DNA from 2 places in the Kitasatospora sp. NPDC052896 genome. Region 2 is predicted to be linked to the other one. Evidence: riboswitches for the same ligand, from Rfam matches in the RefSeq annotation. Region 2 holds a riboswitch; the other holds the start of a gene.
The links. Region 2 has a riboswitch for FMN ahead of ACIGXM_RS20255 (riboflavin synthase). Riboswitches for the same ligand answer to the same signal wherever they lie in the genome.

Region 1: another riboswitch for FMN. It lies ahead of ACIGXM_RS15845 (3,4-dihydroxy-2-butanone-4-phosphate synthase); the one in region 2 lies ahead of ACIGXM_RS20255 (riboflavin synthase).

What each region holds. Positions count from the first base shown of each region.
Region 1 is NZ_JBITZU010000006.1:303,002-313,565, reverse strand. Features, by position in the region: gene ACIGXM_RS15875 (chitinase) at 1-644, opposite strand, end outside; gene ACIGXM_RS15870 (aldo/keto reductase) at 964-1,992, opposite strand; gene ACIGXM_RS15865 (alpha/beta fold hydrolase) at 2,328-3,314, shown strand; gene ACIGXM_RS15860 (SDR family oxidoreductase) at 3,495-5,069, shown strand; gene ACIGXM_RS15855 (cryptochrome/photolyase family protein) at 5,066-6,445, shown strand; gene ACIGXM_RS15850 (helix-turn-helix domain-containing protein) at 6,554-7,186, shown strand; gene ACIGXM_RS15845 (3,4-dihydroxy-2-butanone-4-phosphate synthase) at 7,353-7,643, opposite strand; FMN riboswitch at 7,781-7,911, opposite strand; gene ACIGXM_RS15840 (carbonic anhydrase) at 8,088-8,726, shown strand; gene ACIGXM_RS15835 (DUF6328 family protein) at 8,861-9,343, opposite strand; gene ACIGXM_RS15830 (MFS transporter) at 9,571-10,564, opposite strand, start outside.
Region 2 is NZ_JBITZU010000009.1:95,783-106,346, reverse strand. Features, by position in the region: gene ACIGXM_RS20280 (DUF5995 family protein) at 1-35, opposite strand, end outside; gene ACIGXM_RS20275 (class I adenylate-forming enzyme family protein) at 92-1,756, opposite strand; gene ACIGXM_RS20270 (CoA transferase) at 1,753-3,486, opposite strand; gene ACIGXM_RS20265 (DUF6777 domain-containing protein) at 4,149-5,051, shown strand; gene ACIGXM_RS20260 (hypothetical protein) at 5,704-5,859, shown strand; FMN riboswitch at 6,234-6,361, shown strand; gene ACIGXM_RS20255 (riboflavin synthase) at 6,584-7,288, shown strand; gene ACIGXM_RS20250 (nicotinamide riboside transporter PnuC) at 7,345-7,935, shown strand; gene ACIGXM_RS20245 (bifunctional 3,4-dihydroxy-2-butanone-4-phosphate synthase/GTP cyclohydrolase II) at 7,932-9,176, shown strand; gene ribH (6,7-dimethyl-8-ribityllumazine synthase) at 9,256-9,741, shown strand; gene ACIGXM_RS20235 (phosphoribosyl-ATP diphosphatase) at 9,900-10,172, shown strand; gene hisG (ATP phosphoribosyltransferase) at 10,268-10,564, shown strand, end outside.

The DNA of each region.
Region 1 (10,564 bases), on a different contig from region 2:
GGCATGATGACCCAGCCGTCGACCGGGAGCCGGGCCGCCGCGCCCCTGGCGATCAGGTCGAGCCCGGTGGCGTCCGGACCGCTCGGGGTGGTGCCGAAGGTGACGTACACCTTCAGGGCCGGGTCGGCGGTCTTGACGATCTCCAGCGCGCTGATCACCCGCTGGCGCACGACGGCGTCGGCGACCTCGGTGTTCTCGATGTCGATGTCCATCGCGTGCAGCCGGTAGGTGGTGATCACCTTCTGGTAGGCGGCCGCCAGCGCGCTCGGGGAGCCGCACTTCTCGCCCAGCTTGTTCCCGGCCCAGCCGCCGAAGGACACCACGACGTCGCCGCCGGCCGCCCGGATCCGGTTGATCGCGCTCTGGTCGCTGCCGCCGGTGAGCGGCCGGGTGCCGTCCCAGGCCGGGGCGCAGGTGCCGTCGCTGAGCATGAACGCGAGCGTCAGCTGCCGTACCCCGCCCGCCGACAGCACGCTCACCGGGTCCGGCGGGTTGCCCCAACCCAGGTACTCGTACGGGGCGTTGCGGCCGACCGGTCCCCCGGTGGCGGCCTGTCCGGCAGGGGCGAGCGCGACGGGCACGGCGGTGAGCAGGGCGGCGGTGGCGAGAGCGGCCAGGCGGCGGGCCAGGGTGCGCGGTGTCATGGCAGACGAATGAACCATGATGACAGGTTCTCGTCAAGATGCCGACCCTGCGGGCCAGTTGCGGCTTCACCCGGGCCCGAATGACCGCGTTGATCGAGGCGGAACCGCGCTCGGCCGGCCTCGACGCCCCGTCACGGACCCCACGCCGCCCGGCCTTTCGCCCGTTCTGGCGCGGGTCGGCGGCCGCGCGACCGGCCCGGGCGACGGGACCCGCCCCGGATCCGGGACGGGCTGCCGTCCGCAGGGCGGCAGCCCGTCGGGCAGGGAGCCTCGACCGTCAGCGGGGCGGGATCCCCCGCAGGCCGTTCCCGGGGACGGGTCAGGCCGCGGCGCGCTCCTCGGGCAGGCGGCGACGCAGCGCGGTCCGCTGGATGGCGGGTGGGTTGTAGGCCATGTCGAGCGTCCCGATGTCGGTACCGGGAGGCACGATGGCGTCGATCTGGTCGAGGATCTCGTCGGTCAGGGTGGTCTCGGCGCCCGCGAGCAGGTCGTCGAGGTGGTCCATGGTGCGCGGCCCGATGATCGCGGAGGTGACGCCGGGGTGGGAGATCGCGAAGGCCATGGCCAGGTGCGTCAGCGACATCCCCGCCGCTTCGGCGAGGGGAACGAGCTGTTCGACGACATCGAGCCGGCGTTCGTCGCTCAGGTGCCTGAAGCCGAAGCCGGCTCGATGGGTGGTGGCCTGCCGGCCCTTGCGGTAGCGGCCGGTGAGCAGTCCCCCGCCCAGCGGACTCCAGACCAGCGTGCCCATCCCGTAGTGCTGACAGACCGGCAGCACCTCGCGTTCGATGCCCCGGTTGAGGATCGAGTACGACGGCTGTTCGGTGCGGAAGCGCCGCAGGCCACGCCGTTCGGCGACCCACTGCGCCTCGACGATGTCCGAGGCGGGGAAGGAGGAGTGACCGATGGCCCGGACCTTGCCCGCGCGCATCAGGTCGGTGAGGGCCGAGAGGGTCTCCTCCACGTCGGTGTCCGGGGCGGGGCGGTGGATCTGGAACAGGTCGACGTGGTCGGTCCGCAGCCGGCGCAGCGAGTCGTCCAGTGCGCGCGTCAGCCAGCGCCGCGAGTTGCCCTGTTGGTTGGGGTCGTCGCCCATCGGGAGGTGCGCCTTGGTGGCGAGCACGACGTTGTCCCGGCGGCCCTTGAGGGCCTTGCCGACGATCTCTTCGGACTCGCCGCGCGAGTAGGCGTCGGCGGTGTCGACGAAGTTGATGCCCGCGTCCAGCGCCTTGTGGATGACGCGCGTGGAGTCGTCGTGGTCGGGGTTGCCGATGGCGCCGAACATCATCGCGCCCAGGCAGTACGGGCTGACCTTGATGCCGGTTCGGCCCAGCATGCGGTACTTCATGGTTCTCCTCGTGCGTAGTGGTCGGCGCCCACCGCGGCGCGATACGCCGGCGCAAGCGGAACATCGTTCCACTACAACGATACGGAACACCGTTCCGGTTATCAACCGTAGTTCCCGTGGTTCACCGTGCACGACGGCGCGCCGATGCGGGACATCCTCACCAGCGCGTGCGCGCCGACGCACTCGCGCGAGGGATCACCACCAGGTCGGGCGTGCCGCTCTCGGCCCTCGGGCGTGGGACGTCCACGGGTCCGGAGAATTCGCCGCCACGACGCGGGCCGCGCACGTACCGTGTCGCAGAGGATGAATGCGCGTTCGATGGAGGGGGAAGAGACATGAGGCAGAGCACACGGCGCCGCCGGCGGAGTTCTCTCACCGGGTACGCGGCCGCGGCCGCCGCGGCCGTCTTGGCGGTGTGCGGCTCGGGATCCGCTTCGGCGGCCACACCCGGGAACGTCACGGCCGGCGGCACCACCGTCGGGGCGCGGGCCGGAGCCGGCGCCCCTGGGCAGGCGGACGTCCTGAGTGCGCCGACGCTCGTCGCGCACAGCGTGCTGGGGGACGTCGGGTACCGCGAGGTGGGTGAGGGCAGCCCGATCCTGTTGGTCATGGGGTACGGCGGATCCATGGACGACTGGGCCCCGTCATTCGTGGACGCCCTCGCCGCCCACCACCGGGTCATCGTCTTCGACAACGCGGGAGTCGGGCGGACCAGCGCCCTGCCGGCGCCGCTGACCGTCTCGGCGATGGCCGACCAGACCAGCGCGCTGATCTCCTCGCTGCGGCTGCACCGACCGGCCGTTCTCGGCTGGTCCATGGGCGGCATGATCGCCCAGGCTCTGGCCGTGCGGCATCCAGGCCAGGTCGGCCGGCTCGTCCTGACCGCCACGCAGGCCGGAACCGGAAGGTCCCTGCCCGTTCCACCCGCCGCTGCCGCTGCCCTGAACAGCCCGATCCCCGCGGTCGAGCTGTCCGTCCTGTTCCCGGGGGACCAGACCGCCGCGGCGCGGGCCTACGCCGGGGGGATTCTCCAGTACCCGAACTTCTACCGGGCTTCTGACGTCGTGAAGAACGCGCAGACCGGCGCCGTCCAGCAGTGGATGGCGGGCGCAGAGCCCGCGGGTCGCCAGGTGGGCCGCATCCGCACCCCCATCCTGGTCGCCGACGGGACCCTGGACGCGCTGGACCCGACGGCCAACGACGTGATCCTGACGCACAGCCTGCGCCGGGCTGGTCTGGCGCTGTACCCCGACGCCGGGCACGCCTTCCTCTTCCAGGACGCGGCGGAGTTCGTCCCGGCCGTGGACCGCTTCGTGAGCTGAACACGTACGGGCCGCCGCCGGCCCCGACGAACGGCGCCCTGTGACAACCGTGCGCCCGTGCCGTGCCGCCAGTTCCACCGTTCGGGGGAAAACCCGCCGCCGCGCGGAGCGGATTCGTCGCGACGACGGGCGGGTGCGGATGACTTGGGCCGTCCAGCACGCGGGAAAGGCGAACTCCTCATGTCACCAGGGAACCCGTCCGACGGGGCGCTCTGTCTGGTCACCGGGGCCACCGGCTACATCGGCGGGCGACTCGTGCCCGAGCTGCTGGCCGCGGGCTACCGCGTACGGTGCCTGGCGCGTGATCCGGGGCGGCTGCGCGACCAGCCGTGGTCGGCCCGGGTCGAGGCGGTGCGCGGCGACGTGACGAAGCCGCAGACGCTTCCGGATGCCTTCCGGGACGTCGAGGTCGCCTACTACCTGGTGCACGCCATCGGCACCGGACCGGGCTTCGAGGAGACCGACCGCACCGCCGCCCGCGCCTTCGCGGCGGCGGGCCACACGGCCGGGGTGCGGCGGATCGTCTACCTCGGCGGACTGACTCCGCAGGGCGTGCGGGAGAGCGAGCTGTCGCCTCATCTGCGCTCGCGGGCCGAGGTGGGCCGCATCCTGTTGGCCGGTCCGGTGCCGGCGGCCCAGTTGCGGGCCGCGGTGATCATCGGTTCGGGTTCGGCGTCCTTCGAGATGCTGCGGTACCTGACCGAACGGCTGCCGGTGATGGTCACGCCGACCTGGGTGAACACCAGGATCCAGCCGATCGCCGTCCGCGACGTGCTGCGCTACCTGGTCGGCGCGGCCAGGCTGCCGGGGACGGTCAACCGGAGTTTCGACATCGGCGGCCCCGACGTCCTGACGTACCGGCAGATGATGACCCGCTACGCGGCTGTCGCCGGGCTGCCGCGCCGGGTGATCGTGCCGGTGCCGGTGCTCACCCCCCGCCTGTCCAGCCACTGGGTGGGCCTGGTCACCCCGGTCCCGTCGGGTATCGCCCGTCCGCTGGTCGAGTCGCTGCGGCACGAGGTGGTCTGCTGCGAGCACGACATCAGGGACCACGTCCCGGACCCGCCGGGCGGCCTGGTCGGTTTCCAGGACGCCGTCCGCCTGGCACTCAGACGCGTGCGGGACGCCGACGTCGCCACCCGTTGGTCGTCCGCCGCGGTGCCCGGCGCCCCCAGCGACCCGCTGCCCACCGACCCCGACTGGTCCGGCGGCAGCCTCTACCAGGACCGGCGCTCGGTGGCCGTCGACGCCGAGGCGGGCGCGCTGTGGCAGGTCATCGAGGGCATCGGCGGCGAGAGCGGTTGGTACTCCCTCCCGCTCGGCTGGGAGCTGCGGGGATGGCTGGACCGGCTGGTCGGCGGGGTGGGGCTGCGTCGTGGGCGGCGCGACCCGCGACGGCTGCGGGTCGGCGACTCGCTGGACTTCTGGCGGGTCGAGGAGATCGAGCCCGGACGGTTGCTGAGGCTCCGGGCCGAGATGCGGTTGCCGGGCCGGGCATGGCTGGAACTGACCGTCACGGACGCCGCCGAGGGACGATGCGTCTACCGGCAGCGCGCGCTGTTCCGGCCGCACGGCCTGGCCGGACACGCGTACTGGTGGACCATCGCGCCGTTCCACGCCCTGGTCTTCGGCACCATGGCCCGCAACATCGCCCACCGGGCGCGGCAGCTCATGGCCTCCGCCGACGCTCACTCCGCGGGCCTCGGCCTGCCCGACGACCCCACCGCGCCGCCCACCGGAAGGGGGGCACGGTGAAGGCCTCGGTCGCGCTGTTCACCGCTGACCTGCGCGTTCACGACAACCCCGTGCTGAGCTCGGCGCTGGCGGACGCGAACGGCACGGTGGTGCCGCTCTTCGTCCTGGACCCGGCCGTGGATCGGGCCGGTTTCCTGGTGCCCAATCGGGCCGCGTTCCTCGCCGACTGCCTCGCGGACCTCGACGCGGCGCTGCGGAAGCGCGGCGGACGCCTGATCGTCCGACACGGCGACGTGGCGGAGCAGGTGTGCCGGGTGGCGCACGAGGCAGGTGCCGGTACCGTGCACGTCGCGGGCGGGGTGAGCGGCCACGCGACGCGTCGTGAGGACCGGCTGCGGAGGGCGCTGTCCGCGTCCGGCCGCGAACTGCGGGTGCACGACGCCGTGGTGACGGTGCTGGCTCCGGGGCAGGTCCTGCCGTCCGGGGCGAAGTCCAAGGGCCACTTCGCGGTCTTCACTCCGTACTTCCGCCGCTGGTGCTCCGAGACGCCACGCGGTGTCCTCCGGGCGCCCCGCGGGATCAGGACCCCGGAGGTGCGCTCCGACCCGCCGCCGAAGGCTGCCGACCTGGCAGGTGGGTGGGTGTCGCCGGCACTGCCCCCCGGGGGCGAGGGCGAGGGCCGCGGACGAATGCGCCGCTGGGAGTCGGCCGCCTTGGACGAGTACGCCGACCGGCACGACGACCTGGCGGGCGACGCGACCTCGCGCCTGTCGCCGTACCTGCACTTCGGCTGTCTGTCGGCGGTGGAGCTGGTGGGGCGGGCGCGGGCCCGCGGCGGCGCCGGAGCGGACGCCTTCGTGCGGCAGCTCGCCTGGCGTGACTTCCACCACCAGGTACTCGCCGCACGACCCGACGCGGCCCACCAGGACTACCGGCCGCGCGGCGACCGGTGGCGGCACGACGCCGAGGAGATCGCCGCATGGCGGGACGGCCGGACCGGCTACCCCGTGGTGGACGCGGGGATGCGCCAGTTGCGGCACGAGGGCTGGATGCACAACCGGGCACGACTGCTGACGGCCAGCTTCCTGACCAAGACCCTCTACGTCGACTGGCGCGTCGGGGCCGCCCACTTCCTCGACCTGCTGGTCGACGGAGATGTGGCGAACAACCAGCTCAACTGGCAGTGGGTGGCGGGCACCGGTACCGACACCCGGCCGAACCGGGTGCTCAATCCACTCGCGCAGGCCGCCCGTTTCGACCCCGACGGTGCCTACGTGCGGCGGTGGGTCCCCGAGCTCGCCTCGGTCGGCGGCCCCGCCGTGCACCGCCCCTGGCGGTTGCCCGCCACCGAACGCGCACGGCTCGACTACCCCGACCCCATCGTCGACCTCGACCAGGCCCTCGCCCGCTTCCGGCAGGCGCGCCGCATCGACTGACGTCGTCCTCAGCTCCGGCCGTCCACCGTGGCGGCCTCCTTCGCGACGACCACGCGCGCCCTGCCGCACACTACGCAATCTCCGTTGCCGTTCTGGCAAGCTGGGGGCATGGACGACGACCTCGACCGAACGCTCGACGCGGTCGGCCCCCGGCTACGCGCGCTGCGCCGCCAGCGGGAGACCACGCTGGCCGACCTCTCGGCAGCGACCGGCATCTCGGTGAGCACCCTGTCCCGGCTGGAGTCCGGCACTCGCCGACCCAACCTCGAACTGCTGCTCCCCCTGGCCAGAGCCCACGGCGTCACGCTCGACGAACTCGTCGGCGCGCCGCCCACCGGAGATCCGCGCATCCACCTGCGCCCGGTCACCCGCCACGGCATGACCATGCTGCCCCTGACCCGCCGGGCCGGCGGCATCCAGGCGTACAAGCTGGTGATCCCGGCTGGCAGCTCCCGGAAGGACGCCGATCCACAGACCCACGAGGGTTACGAGTGGCTCTACGTCCTCAACGGACGGCTGCGGCTCGTCCTCGGGGACCACGATCTGGTGCTCTCCCCCGGGGAGGCGGCCGAGTTCGACACCCGCGTGCCGCACTGGTTCGGCGCCGTCGATGCCGAACCGGTCGAGTTCCTCAGCCTGTTCGGCGGGCAGGGGGAACGCGCACACCTCCGCGCACGCCCCAGGACAGAACACTCATCCGGACGACCCGGCCAGGGGCCACCGTCAGATGGTCCCGGGTGACGGAGCAGGGCGAGGTGCTCGGCGGCTGTTCCCGGCACGGCGTCGCCCTCCCCGGGCGACCCGCGGCGGCGGGCGCCCAACGGACGAGACGGCGGCCCACGGGCCTGAGCCGCAGCGGTACGCCGGGCACCGGGTGGAGGTGACCCGGTGTACGGCCCGGTCGGCGTCAGGCCGCGCGGGCCCGCCGGTAGGCGGCCAGGTCGCCCACCGAGACGAGGGCGAGTCGTTCTCGATCGGCGAGGTCCAGCAGATCGTCCAGCCTTCCCATGCCCCAGTCGGATCGGACGAGCTCGCACATGGTGGTCACGCCGGACAGCCCGGCCAGGCGGGACAGATCGACGGCGGCCTCGGTGTGGCCGTCGCGTTCCAGCACACCGCCACGGCCGGCTTCACTGGTCGGCGAGAGAACGCGGCCATGGGGCAGACCCCGCGCGCAAGCGCACGCGGGCTGCCCCATGGGACGGCGTGGCGCGCGACGGGGACACGATGACGGCAGACGGCCCGCCCCCGTTGCGCGCACGTCGTTCCGGGGAGAAGCGAGCACCAGTCCGCCGACGGCCCGTCAGGGGACACCGCCGGTCGGACAGTGGATCGCCGCGCACTGCCTTCCATCCGGACTTTCACCGTCGGTCCTGGAGTTCCACCAGGTCAACCAGCCGATGGCTTCGGCTGGGTCGCGGACTTTCACCGCCGGTTCGGAATTGCACCGACCCCGGAGCGCGCGAACACTCAGGGGGATCTTGGCACGACTCGGCATGACAGCGGCGCCCCCTCGGCGCGACCCGTGAGACGGCGCCGCTGCCGCGCCGGGCGCCGGCTCATGCCACCCGGCGCCCGGCGCGCGGGAGCCGGAGGCATGGCCTCCCGCGCGCCGGGCGGGAGCGGACCGTAGGCTGCCACCATGACCGATGTCTTGACGCCGAGTCCCGCCGAGGCCTTCGAGATGCTGCTCGCCGGCAACCTCCGGTTCGTCGCCGGCCTGCCCCAGCACCCGAACCAGGACGCCGCCCGCCGTACCGAGACCGCTCCGGGCCAGAGCCCGTTCGCGGTGTTGTTCGGGTGCTCCGACTCCCGCCTGGCCGCGGAGATCATCTTCGACCGGGGGCTGGGCGACATGTTCGTGGTCCGCACCGCCGGGCACGTCGTGGGCACCGAGGTCCTGGGCAGCATCGAGTACGGGGTGAGCGTGCTGGAGTGCCCGCTGGTCGTGGTCCTGGGCCACGACTCGTGCGGGGCGATCGCCGCCGCCCGCGCCGCCGCCGACGGCGGCAGGACGCCGGGCGGATTCGTACGGGACGTGGTCGAACGGGTGACCCCGAGCGTGCTCGCCGCGCGCGCCGCCGGACGGGACGAACCGGAGGAGATCCTCCACGAGCACATAAGGAGCACCGTCGACCTGCTGCTGGACCGCTCCCGCATCCTCGCCGAGCGCGTCGCCGCCGGCCGGCTCGCGGTCGCGGGCCTGTCCTACCGCCTGGCCGACGGCAGCGCGCACCTGGTCGCCGCCAGGGGCCTTCCCGCCCCTGCCGTCACGGCGTGACACCCGGTCACAACGGGGGCACCTCCACGGGTCGCTGACCGCTGACCGCTCAGCGTCGCTGAAGACCGGCGGAACCAGCCGCCCCGGTTCCGCGTCCACCATGCCCACCATCACTGAACTGACAATCAGTTTCATCAGGACCGGCGCAACGCCCAGGGCAGGAAGAACCACAGCCCCGCGAACATCAACATGCTGGCGCTGGTGACGGCGATCGCGGCCGCGCGACCGAGAACCACGTCGATCAGCAGGAGCACCACGCCGTTCAGCGCGAGCGCGAGGAAGACCAGGCCCACCAGGGCGAGCCGGGTCGACAGCTCCACGATCCGGCGCTTGGCCCCGCGGTGGAACAGGCCCCGGTGCAAGGCCACCGGGGTGGCCAGGACCGTGGAGGAGACCACGGTCAGCAGCAGGGCGGTGACGTAGACGCCCTGCTGGGCATCGCTCAACTGCGCGAAGCGCGGCGTGAACGCCACGCCGAGGAGGAAGGCGAACACGATCTGGACGCCGGTCTGCACGACCCGAAGCTCCTGGAGCAGCTCGACCAGGTTCCGGTCGGCCCGTTCCTCGACCGTCTCGTGACGCTGCGGCACAGGGGGGTGCTCCGGCTGTTCCTGCATGGATCCCAATGTCGCCCGATGAGCGGGAGCACGCGAGCCAGGTTCGTCCGCACCCTGATCCGGCCGCGCCGGGGGCTGGGGGACTGACGCCCGCCATACTGCGGGTGGACACGCGACCCAGGACGACGACGTACGACCGGGTGCCCACCGGCGAGGCCCAGATCCGGCAGCTCCCGCGCCCCCGGGGCGGGGCCGCGCCGGGCCCGGTCCCCGCATCGGGCGGTGCCTCACGGCTGGCGGGACATGGACCTGATACCCCTGCCGAACGTGGCCACCAGCGCGGAGGCCGCGACCAGGAGCGGGAAGACCAGCATCGCCGTGCGGCCGGGGACGTGGGCCAGCAGCACCCCGGCGAGGGCGGGTGCCAGAGCGGCCGCCGAGGTGGCGGCCAGGAGGAGCAGGCTGACCACCCGACCCTGGAGGTGGTCCGGGGTGACGGCCGCCTGGTAGCCGAAGAGGGCGGCGTTGGCGGTGGGACCGAGGAACAGCGCGGCGGCGAGGGGTACCGCGGTCACGATGCTGGTGGACACCAGCACGCTGAGCGCCATCAGTACGGCGGTGGACCAGCAGATCACCGTGATCAGCGTCGGCAGGCGCAGTCGGCGTTGCAGGGCCGGAGCGGCGATGGCACCGAGGAGACCGCCCACAGCGATGATCATGCTGACCAGGCCGACGAGGACCGGCGAGAGTCCGGAGCGTCGCAACGAGATGGTCATCGCGAAGATCATGCCGGTGAAGGCCATGTTGAGCGGGGCGGCGATCACGAGCAGGGCCCGGAGGAACGGACTGCCCAGGACGAACCGCAGGCCCTCCCCTCCGGGGCCGCCTCCGGAGGGGGCCGTGGCCGGCCGGGGCTGTTGCAGGGGCCGGCGGATGCACAGGACGGCCGACAGCGACAGCAGGAAGCTGAGGGCGTTGCCGAAGAACGGCAGCGCCTTGCCGAGCCCGAACAGCAGGCCGCCCAGGGGCGGCCCGACCAGCGACGTGCCGTACGCCCGTGCCTCGTTGCGGGCGACGGCGGTGACGATCTGATCCTGACCCACCAGGCTGCGGACCGCGGCGTGTTCGGCGGTGCTGAAGACGGCGGTCGCGGCAGCGCTCCCGGCGACCACCGCCAGGATCACGGCCAGACCGGCGGCGCCGGCCTCGACGGCGCAGGCGAGGACCGCGTACACGACGAGCCGGAAGACGTCACAGAAGATCATCAGCCGGCGCCGGTCG
Region 2 (10,564 bases):
GGGACCGTTCCCGTGTCGCCGGGCTGTTCCGACACCGTGTCACCTCACCTCACCTCACCTGGCCGCCGGCTCGGCGCGCGCCGGCCGACCGTCAGCGGGCCGGCGGAGCCGAACGGGCCAGCGCCGTCAGCCGGTTGCGGTCGAGCTTGCCGGCGGCCCCCAGCGGGAGCTCCGCCAGGCGCAGCAACTGCTCCGGCAGCTTGCGGCGTTCCAGCCCGCGCCGCTGCTCCAGGAAGTGGTTGAGCTCCGCCAACGTGGGCGCCGCCGTCCCCTGCCGGGGCACCACGCAGACGCAGAGCCGCTCGCCGAGGTCCGGATCCGGCACCGCCAGGCAGACCGCCTCTGCTACGGCCGGATGCGCGCCAGCGTGCCGCTCGACCTCCGCCGGGCTGATCGAGTAGCCGCCGCGCTTCACCACGTTGCTGTTGCGGCGCACCAGCTCCAGCCGCCCGTCGGCGGTGAGTCGGCCCCGGTCGCCGGAGCGGACCCAGCCCCCGGGCGCGCGGTAGCGGGCGTCCAACTGCGGCGCGCCGACGTAGCAGAGCGGGGTCATCGGGCCGCGCGCCCAGATCTCGCCGGGCTCGCCCGCCGGCAGCGGGCGTCCCTGCTCGTCATGGATCCGGAACTCGCAGACGGCCGGGTCGGGTTGGCCCAACACGCTGGTCAGCTCGGTCGAAGTGCGGTGATCGGCACGACAGTTGAGGCCGTCGGTGGAGCCGTACAGGTTGCTGACCGGGCAGCCGAACCGGGCCAGGCAGTCGGCCAGCAGTGCGGGCGGCAACCCGTCGCAACTGGCGATCACCGATCGCAGCGAGGAGAGGTCCTCGCCGGACTCCGGGGCGAGTTGGGTCATCCGGCGCAGCATCGTGGCGACGCCGAACAGGTGGGTGGGCCGGTGCGCGGTGATGGCACGCAGCGCGGTGGCGGCGTCGAAGCCGTCCAGTAGCAGCAGGGTCCCGCCGTGCCGGTACAGGGTGATCACGCCCAGTGAGCCGTACGAGGAGGAGAGCGGCACCAGGACCAGCGCGCGCGGCACTTCGGTGCCCCGGTAGACGGCACGCAGGTAGTTGCCGCGGCCGCCGGCCATCGCGTTGTGCGAGTAGGCGACCATCTTGGGCTCCGACTCGGAGCCGGAGGAGACCAGGATCCTGGCCGCCGCCGACGGATCCACCGGGACCGTGTCGGGCGGATCCTCGTGCGCCGTTGGCCCCGGTCGGTCCGGGCCGGGGTCGGTCCGTACCGTCGACCCGGTCCCGTCGATGGCGAACACCGCGCGCAGGAAGGGGAGTCGGGCCAGCTCGGGACCGATCTCGTGGGCTGTGGCGGCGGTGCTCAGCAGCGCCACGGCCCGGGACCGGCGAAGCAGCGCCCTGGTGTCCGCGAGGCCCCGGCCGGCCGGGAAGGTCAGTGCGGTCGCCCCGACCGCCGCCGCCGCGAGCTCGGTCGCCACCGCCGGCCAGCCGTTCGGCAGCCGGATCGCGACGACGTCGCCGGGCGCCACCCCGGCACTGCGCAGCGCGGTGGCGATCCGGCCCGTGCGGCGGTCGAGTTCGGCGTAGTCGAGGGTCTCCCCGGGACAGACCACGGCCGGCCGCCGCGGGTGCCCACGGACCCGCTCGGCGAACAGGTCGGCGATGCCGCGGTCGGGGTAGTGGCCCTGCGCGGACCACTGCCGGCGCAGCTCGGCCGGGACCAGGTCGGGCAGGTCGAGCCCGCTGCGCGGGGCCCGGACGGTGGTGCTGATGGGGGCGGTCAACGGTCGAACTCCCAGGGTGAGCAGGGCAGTAGACAGCGATCACGGTGTAGTGCGGAGCGGAACCGAGAGTCTCGGGCGATCTCGTCCGGAGTGGCGGCGGCGAAGGCGGTCCGCCGCGCGGCCGGTGGGGTACCGGTGCGCAGCAGCTCGGTCGCGGCCGACCAGAGCGAGGAGTCCACCCGGCGCCCGTGTCCGGTGACCTCCCGGGCCACCAGCGCGGCCAGTACCCCCTCGGCACTGATCAGGCCGCCGAAGATGTCGGTGATGGTCATCAGCGAGGGGGTGGCCGGCCGGCCCGCCGGGGTGACCAGCGCGGCGAGCCCGCTGCGCGCCTGCACCAGGTAGTCCGTCCCCACCGGCGGCTCGGGGCCGAGGAGTTCCCCCCACCCCGAGGCCCAGGCGTGCACCAGGCCGGGCTGGACGGCCAACAGCTCCGGGGCACCCAGCCCGAAGGCCTCGGCCTTGCCGGGCGCGAGGTTGTGCAGGAACACGTCGGCGTCACCGACCAGTTCGCGGATCGCCCGGCGCCCGGACGGCGCGCGCGGATCCGCTTCGACCGCCCGCTTGCCGCGGTTGAGCGCGTGGAAGCGGGCCGAATCGTCGCCCGCCATCGGCGGCACACCGCGCAGCGGATCGCCACCGAGCGGCTCGATCCGCACCAGCTCGGCGCCGAGCAGCGCCAACAGGTGCCCGGCGAGCGGGCCTTGGAGTCGCCGGGTCATCTCCACCACCACCAGCCCCGCCAGCGGCAGCCGCACGCCGCCCGTCCGTGGCGCGATCGGCCCGGCCGGGCGGGGCGGTCGACCGCCGGCCCGGGCGATCTGCCAGGGCGGTGTCGGGGGCGGGGCGGGCGCGTCCTCGCGCACCGGGACGATGCCGACACCCGCGCGGCCGGCCGCGGTGACGATCTCGTGGTAGTCCGACTGCGCGGCGGTGGCGGCGAGTTCGGGGGGCAACGGGCACTGGGCCGAGGAGAACCGGAGCTGGAAGGAGGGCCAACCGCGGCCGATCGGGTGGCGATCGACGCCGAGCCGGGTCCAGAACTCCAGCCAGGGGCCGGCGTCGAGCGACTCGATCTCGAACCGGACGCCGTCCCGACTGGTGAACGGTGGGTCGGCGGCCGCGCTTTCGGGCGGGGTGCCTTCGGGCGCGGTGTCCTTGGGAGCGGTGTCCTCGGGGGCCGTGCGGTCGGGTCGGCCCGTGCGGTCGGGGTCGTCGGCGGTGGCGGCTGCCAGGTACTGCCCGACGGCGAGCAGCGCGGCGCCGGCGACCGAGGTCCGCACCCCGCGCACCGGAGCGCCGCGCAGGCCGGCGCAGCGGGCCGCCAACAGGCCCTGGACGGCGAGCACTCCGGCCACCGCCCCCGCGTAGTCGATCCCCAGCGGTGTCGGTGCGCCGTACCGGCGGCCGTGCACGGCGGCGATCCCGCAAGCCGCCTGGGCGTCGGCCTCGCTCGCCAGCGGCAGGTCCACCGGACCTGCCCAGTCGATCACGCAGTCGATGTCGCGTTCGGTGCCGTCGGCCGCCGGATCCGCCGGGCCGGGGCCCAGGGCCAGCCGGGCCGCCTGCCCCGCCGTCGTCGCCAACTCCCGGGCCGGGGCGGTGGTGCAGCCGAGCGCCCGCAGGTGGCGGGCGGCCAGCGTGCCGGCCGTGCCGCCGCCCGCCACCGCCAGCGGCACCCCGCCCAGTGGGCCCCGGGCGACGTCGGCGTCCTGTCGCAGCGTCGTCACCGCGGGCCGAGGATTCGCTCGACCGGCCCTTCCGGCAAGGTTGGTGACGTGATGTCAGAAGGGGCGATCCGTGGCATGGGTCCTCTTCGGGGCGGGTGGTGCGGTCGGGCCGGCTGTGGCCTGAGTCGGGTACGCCTGGCGGTCGAAGGGGCCGGGTCGTGGGCGGACCTCTCGTTCGGTAGCGAAGCTATCACGCTTGGTAGTCGAAGATCGCCTGGCGCCACCCGCCCGGCCGCGGCCGCGGCCGCGTCGTCCGGCGGCGGCCACGGGCTGGTCCGGATGCGGGAGCGGGTCCGGGTCCACGGGGGTGTCCTGCGGGCCGGCCCGCTGCCCGAGCGGGGCTTCGAGGTCGCCTTCACGCTGTCGAGCACGGTACCGATCGGTGCTGACCGGCCCGCGGGCCCAGGCCGGTGGGACCGGAGCGTGGCCGGGGCGCGCCGCCCACCCGCCGAGCGTCCGTCCGGCGGCCGTCCACCCGCTCGGGGTGGGCGGCCGCCGGTCCTGCGCCGCGGGCCGGCGGTCACCCGGGCGCGGAGCTGCGGTTGCGGCGGCCCGGGCGGGGGAGCAGAGAATGGGCCGTGCGCTCCGAACCGCCGTCAGGTCCTCCGCCCGAGCCACCGTCGGGTGCGTCGGGCCGGCCGGGGCCGCCGTCCGGACCCCCGGTGGAACCGTGGCCGCACATGGTGATGGCCGGCGGTGACGGGGGTCCCCGGCGACCGTGGTGGCGCCGGCCGCGTTCGCTCGCGCTCGGCGCGGTGGTCGCGGGGCTGGTGGTCGGGCTGGGTGCGGTGCTGGTGGAGCGCCAGCCGGAGACGAACCAGCCCGTCGTCGCGTCCGTCCCGGTTCTCCTGCAGGCGGCCGACGAGCCCGGGCCGGATCCGTTCACGGGCTCGGTGGCGAGCTCCTCGGCCGGCCCGTCGGGCTCCCCGTCCGGCGGCCCCCCGCTCGCCGTCGCCTCGGCCTCCACCGTCGGGTCCCGGTCGGTCGACGGTGGGACGGCGGGCCTCTACGGCGGCACCGAGCGCCTCGGCAGCTGCGAGGTGGCCAAGCTGACGGACTACCTCGTGGGTCATGTCGACAAGGCGCACGCGTGGGCCGGGGTCGAGGGTGTCCGGGTCGGTGACATCCCCTTCTACCTCGGCAGGCTCACCCCGGTGGTGCTGCGTTCCGACACCCGGGTGACCAACCACGGCTTCGCCGACGGCCTCGCGACGGGCTTCCAGTCGGTCCTGCGGGCGGGCACCGCGGTGCTGATCGACAACCGGGGGCTGCCGCGGGTGCGCTGCGCGTGCGGCAACCCGCTGCTGCCGCCGGCGGTGCCGAGCGGCCCGGTCACGTTCACCGGGCCGGCCTGGCCGGGGTTCCGGGTGGACGAATTGGTGACGGTGGTCCCGGCGGGGGCGCCGGTGACGGCGTTCGTGATCCGTGACCGGAGCCGGGGGAGCTGGTTCTCGCGCCCGGTCGGCGGTTCGGGCGGGGACGACCAGCCCGTTCCGTCGCCGCGTCCGTCCGCGAGCGGGTCGCCCTCGGCCACGGAGACCCCCGCCGGGCAGCGCGGCTCCTGACCGGGCGACCGATGCGGACGCACTCGTCGCGTCCGGATCGCCGGTGGACCCGTCGACCCCCATCGCAGTGGTGTTGGCACCAGTTCTGTGGCTGGTGCCCATGCCAGGAAAAAGACGGGTGCTCACGCCAGCGACACCGGATCACTACCCACCGTAGCGTCCCTTGTGAAAGCCGAAGCGGGGTGTGCGCAACTGCCCCCGCACTCTCGGACCACAGGAATCCGGCGGAGGTGCGTGATGAGGAACCGGACGCAGCGACAGGGCGTGGTGAGGCAGAGCCGGCGGCAGGGCGGACTGCCCCGGCGCGCGGTCCTGACGGGCGGCGCGGCGACCGTGGCCGGACTGCCGGCGGCGGTGACAGCTCCCGCCGCGTCGGCGGCCGCGCCCCCGGCTCCCGCCGTCCCAGCCCGCCGCCGGAGCCCGGTCGAGGGGGTCTGGCAGACGGATGGCCACGGCATCGTCCTCACCATCCACGGCGGCCTGCTGCGCACCTTCGACGTCTCGTGCGCCGGCGCCCTGCCCGGTGAGCTGAGCGGGCAGCGGACCGGTCCCGCCGACTCCTCCGGCGCGGTGTGGTTCTGGGTGGACGGCCACCCCGAAGTCACCGTCCGCCCGGGCGTCGACCCGGACACCGCCGTGCTGAACCACGCGGATGATGCGCTGTCTCACCCAGGACGGCCGCAGCTTCGACGGCGCCGGCATCCCGCCGGACCTGCCGACGCCGGTCTTCACCGACGCCGAGTTCTCCCACGACCGGGACTCCGCCCTTGCGCTCGCGCTGCACGTCCTGAGCGGAGCCCACCCGTGACTCCCGCTCGCGCGCCCAACAGGGCGGGACCGCACTGGTCCTGAGTCAGCTGTCGCTCCCGGTCGCGCCGTTGTGGACCACCGGGGACAAGCACCCGCGACGGTGGTACTGCCCGCGCACGCCCTGGGCGCCCAGGGTGGCGGAGCGCCTGACGGGACGCGGGAGTTAGCTCGTACGGGTGGATGAGCAGGGGCAGGGCCCGCCCCGTTGCCCGGCCCCCGGTGGCGATCAAGGTGAATCCGGAACGGTCCCCACTCAGTCCCCGCGTGCCGCTCGCATTCCCGTGGGACGGAGTGAAACAGCCCACAGCGCAGACCTCTCCCTCAGCGGTTGCGGATCATGGCACAATGAGCCACGTAAGAGCAGTGACGTTCAGCGCACTCCGGGGTCGGTGAAAATCCGAACCGGCGGTTACAGTCCGCGACCCGTCCGCAGCCAGCGGCCGGTTGACCAGGTGAAATTCCTGGACCGACGGTTAAAGTCCGGATGGGAGGCGTGCGCGACGGGCCAAGCGGTGCCGTGGTTCCCCGTTCCGGGGGATCGCGTTGAGGTGAGCGGCAGAGTCCTCTGCGGCGGCGAAGCACCCCATCACACGGGGTGGATCTTCGGCGACCCGGATCCGGATCCTGCCAGCTCCCTGGCATCCGCGTCGGTATCAGCCCGTTACGGTTTCCCATGCATCTGCCGCCCCGGAGTCCGCGCCCCAAGCGCGAGGAGAACCCGGGTGTTCACCGGCATCATCGAAGAGCTCGGCGAGGTCGTCTCCATCGAGGAGTTCGGCGACTCCTCGCGCCTGCGCCTGCGCGGTCCGCTGGTCTGTACCGGGGCCCGGCACGGCGACTCCATCGCGGTCAACGGTGTCTGCCTGACCGTCGTCGACGCTCCCGAGCAACTGGCCACCGGCGGCGGTGAGTTCACTGCCGATGTGATGGCCGAGACGCTGCACCGCTCCAGCCTGGGCGCGCTGGTCCCCGGCTCCCGGGTCAATCTGGAGCGGGCCATGGCACTCGGCGCCCGGCTCGGCGGCCACCTGGTCCAGGGCCACGTCGACGCCACCGGCATCCTGCTCGAGCGTGCCCCGGGCGAGCTGGACGCGGAGGGCAGGCCCCGTTGGGAGGTGCTGCGGTTCTCGCTGCCGTCGAGCATCTCCCGCTACCTGGTCGACAAGGGTTCGATCACGGTGGACGGCATCAGCCTGACGGTGGTGGAGGCCGCCGCCGACACCTTCACGGTCAGCCTGATCCCCGCCACGCTCGCCCTGACCACCCTCGGTGCCAAGGAAGTTGGCGAGTCGGTCAACCTCGAGGTGGACGTCCTCGCCAAGTACGTCGAGCGGCTGCTGGCCGCCCGGGCCGACGGCGTCGGCAGCATCGTCAACATCCCCGCCAACAACCCCACCACACTGGCCCGTTCGGAGGGCGTCTCGTGAACTGGCTCAACAGCGTGGCGTTTTCGATATTCGGCCAGCACGTGCTGTGGACCGACATGATCGGCAACCTGCTGGGCCTGGCCGGCCTCGCGCTCGGCTGGCGGCGCTCGGTCTGGAGCTGGCCGGTCCAGCTGCTCTCCGGCGTGGTGCTGGCCGGGGCCTACCTCTCCGGTCACCTGCCCGGCCTGGTCGGCAAGCAGCTGATCGTGATCGTCACCGCGATCTGGGGCTGGTCCCGCTGGCAGCGCGGGATCCGCGACACCGGCGCGATCGCGGTCCGGTTCGCCAGCTGGAAGGAACGCGCGCTGCTGGTCGGCGCCACCGCGCTGCTGACCGTCGCGGCGGCCCTGATCTTCACCCAGTTCCCGTGGATGTCCTGGAGCCCCTGGTCGGACGCCTACATCTTCGTCGGAACCCTGGCGGCGATGGTCGCCCAGGCTCGCGGCTGGGTGGAGTTCTGGTTCGCCTGGATCGCCGTCGACCTGGTCGGCGTCCCGCTCGCGTTCAACAGCGGCTACACCTTCTCCGGCCTGACCTACAGCATCTACTTCGTCCTGGTCCTGCTCGGCCTGCGCGCCTGGTGGCTGCGCAGCCGGGCCCCGCGCAACGCCTCCACCGCCCCGAACCTGCAGGGAGCCCCGGCATGAGCACCCCCGACCTCAGCCTCGACCCGGTCGAGCGCGCCATCGCCGACATCGCGGCCGGCCGCCCGGTCATCGTGGTGGACGACGAGGACCGCGAGAACGAGGGCGACATCATCTTCGCGGCCTCGGCGGCCACCCCCGAGCTGCTGGCCTTCACCATCCGCTACTCCTCCGGCGTGATCTGCGTGCCGATGACCAACGCGGACGCCGACCGGCTGGCGCTGCCCCCGATGACCCGGGTCAACGAGGACCGGAAGGGCACCGCCTACACGGTCTCGGTGGACGCCCGGGACAAGATCTCCACCGGCATCTCGGCGGCCGACCGGGCCCGGACCATCCGACTGCTGGCCGCCGAGGCCACCACCGCCGGTGACCTGACCCGACCCGGCCACGTCTTCCCGCTGCGCGCCGCGGACGGCGGCGTACTGGTCCGCCCCGGCCACACCGAGGCCGGCGTCGACCTGGCCCGGCTGGCCGGCCTCTCCCCGGCCGCGGCGATCTGCGAGGTGGTCAACGACGACGGCACCATGGCCCGGCTGCCCGAGCTGGTCGCGTTCGCCCGCGAGCACGGCTTGGCGATCATCTCGATCGAGGACCTGATCGCCTACCGCCGCCGGACCGAGCTGCACGTGGACCGGGCGGCCGTCACCACCCTGCCCACGGCGTACGGCGACTTCACCGCGGTGGGCTACCACGGCACGCTGGACGGCGTCGAGCACATCGCCCTGGTGGCCGGCGGCCTGGACGCCGACGGACGGCTGCCGGACGGCGAGGACGTGCTGGTCCGGGTCCACTCCGAGTGCCTGACCGGCGACGTCTTCGGCTCGCTGCGCTGCGACTGCGGCCCGCAGCTGCAGGCCTCGCTCGCCCAGATCGCCGAGTCCGGCCGCGGCGTGCTGCTCTACCTGCGCGGCCAGGAGGGCCGCGGCATCGGCCTGGTCCACAAGCTGCGCGCCTACCAGCTCCAGGAGCAGGGCCGTGACACCGTGGACGCCAACCTCGACCTCGGCCTGCCGGTCGACGCCCGCGACTACAGCATCGGCGGGCAGATGCTCACCGACCTGGGCGTGCGCTCGCTGACGCTGCTCACCAACAATCCCGACAAGCTGACCGCGCTCACCGAGCACGGCCTGAAAGTCAAGGACCGCCGACCGATCCAGGTCGAGCCGAGCGAGCACAACCTCGACTACCTGCGCACCAAGCGCGACCGGATGGGCCACGACCTGCCCTGGCTCGGCCGGTAGCCGCCCCCCACACGCCAACCACAGCAGTCCGATCGCAGCAGTTCAACCACCGAAGCACCGAACGGAAAGGCATCACGACGTGAGCGGCCACGGAGCCCCCCAGCTGACCATCGAGAACGCCCAGGACCTGCGGGTCGCGGTGATCGCCGCCCAGTGGCACACCCAGGTGATGGACGGCCTGCTGGCCGGTGCCCAGCGCGCCCTGAAGGAGCTGGGGATCACCGAGCCGACCATCGTGCGAGTCCCTGGTACCTTCGAACTGCCGGTCGCCGCCAAGCAGTTGGCCGATCGCGGGTACGACGCGGTGGTGGCCCTCGGGGTGGTCATCCGCGGTGGCACCCCGCACTTCGACTACGTCTGCCAGGCCGCCACCGTGGGCCTCACCCAGGTCAGCGTCAGCACCGGCGTGCCGATCGGCTTCGGCGTGCTGACCTGCGACACCGAGCAGCAGGCGCTGGACCGGGCGGGCCTGCCGGACTCCGCCGAGGACAAGGGCCACGAGGCGGTCACCGCGGCCGTCGCCACCGCCGCCACGCTGCGCGCGGTCGCCGGGCCCGGACGCTGATCCGCTCGGCTGACAGCCCGCTCGATCGCCGGTCCGGCCACCCGCCGGACCGTCGGGCGGCGCTCGGTGGGCCCCGGACCTCGGACGGCCGACGCGACTGTCCAGGGTCCGGGACCGTTTACCGTCTGTCCGGCCGCAGGCCGTAAGGTGAGTCCATCATGGCTTCGAAGACATTCGAGGAGCTCTTCACCGAGCTCCAGCAGAAGGCCGCCGCAGGCGACCCCGGGTCCTCCCGTACCGCGCAGCTCGTCCAGCAGGGCGTCCACGCCATCGGCAAGAAGGTGGTCGAGGAGGCCGCCGAGGTCTGGATGGCCGCCGAGCACGAGTCCGACGAGCGCACCGCCGAGGAGATCTCCCAGCTCCTCTACCACCTTCAGGTGATGATGGTGGCCCGCGGGTTGACGCTCGACGACGTCTACGCCCACCTCTGACCCCGGCCCGGCGAAACCCGGCGCCCGAAACCCAGCCGCGTCCTCCCCCGCATCACCCCGAACCAGCCGCTACCACAGCGAAGGAACGTCCTCTCATGCTGCGCATCGCCCTCCCCAACAAGGGTTCGCTCTCGGGTCCGGCGGCGGAGATGCTCCATGAGGCCGGCTACCGCCAGCGCAAGGACCCCAAGGAACTGGTCCTGGTCGACCCGGAGAACCAGGTCGAGTTCTTCTTCCTGCGCCCGCGCGACATCGCGGTGTACGTCGGCTCCGGCCGGCTGGACATCGGCATCACCGGCCGTGACCTGCTGCTCGACTCGGCGTCCAACGCGGAGGAGGTGCTCGCGCTCGGCTTCGGCGGTTCGACCTTCCGCTTCGCCGGCCCGGCCGGC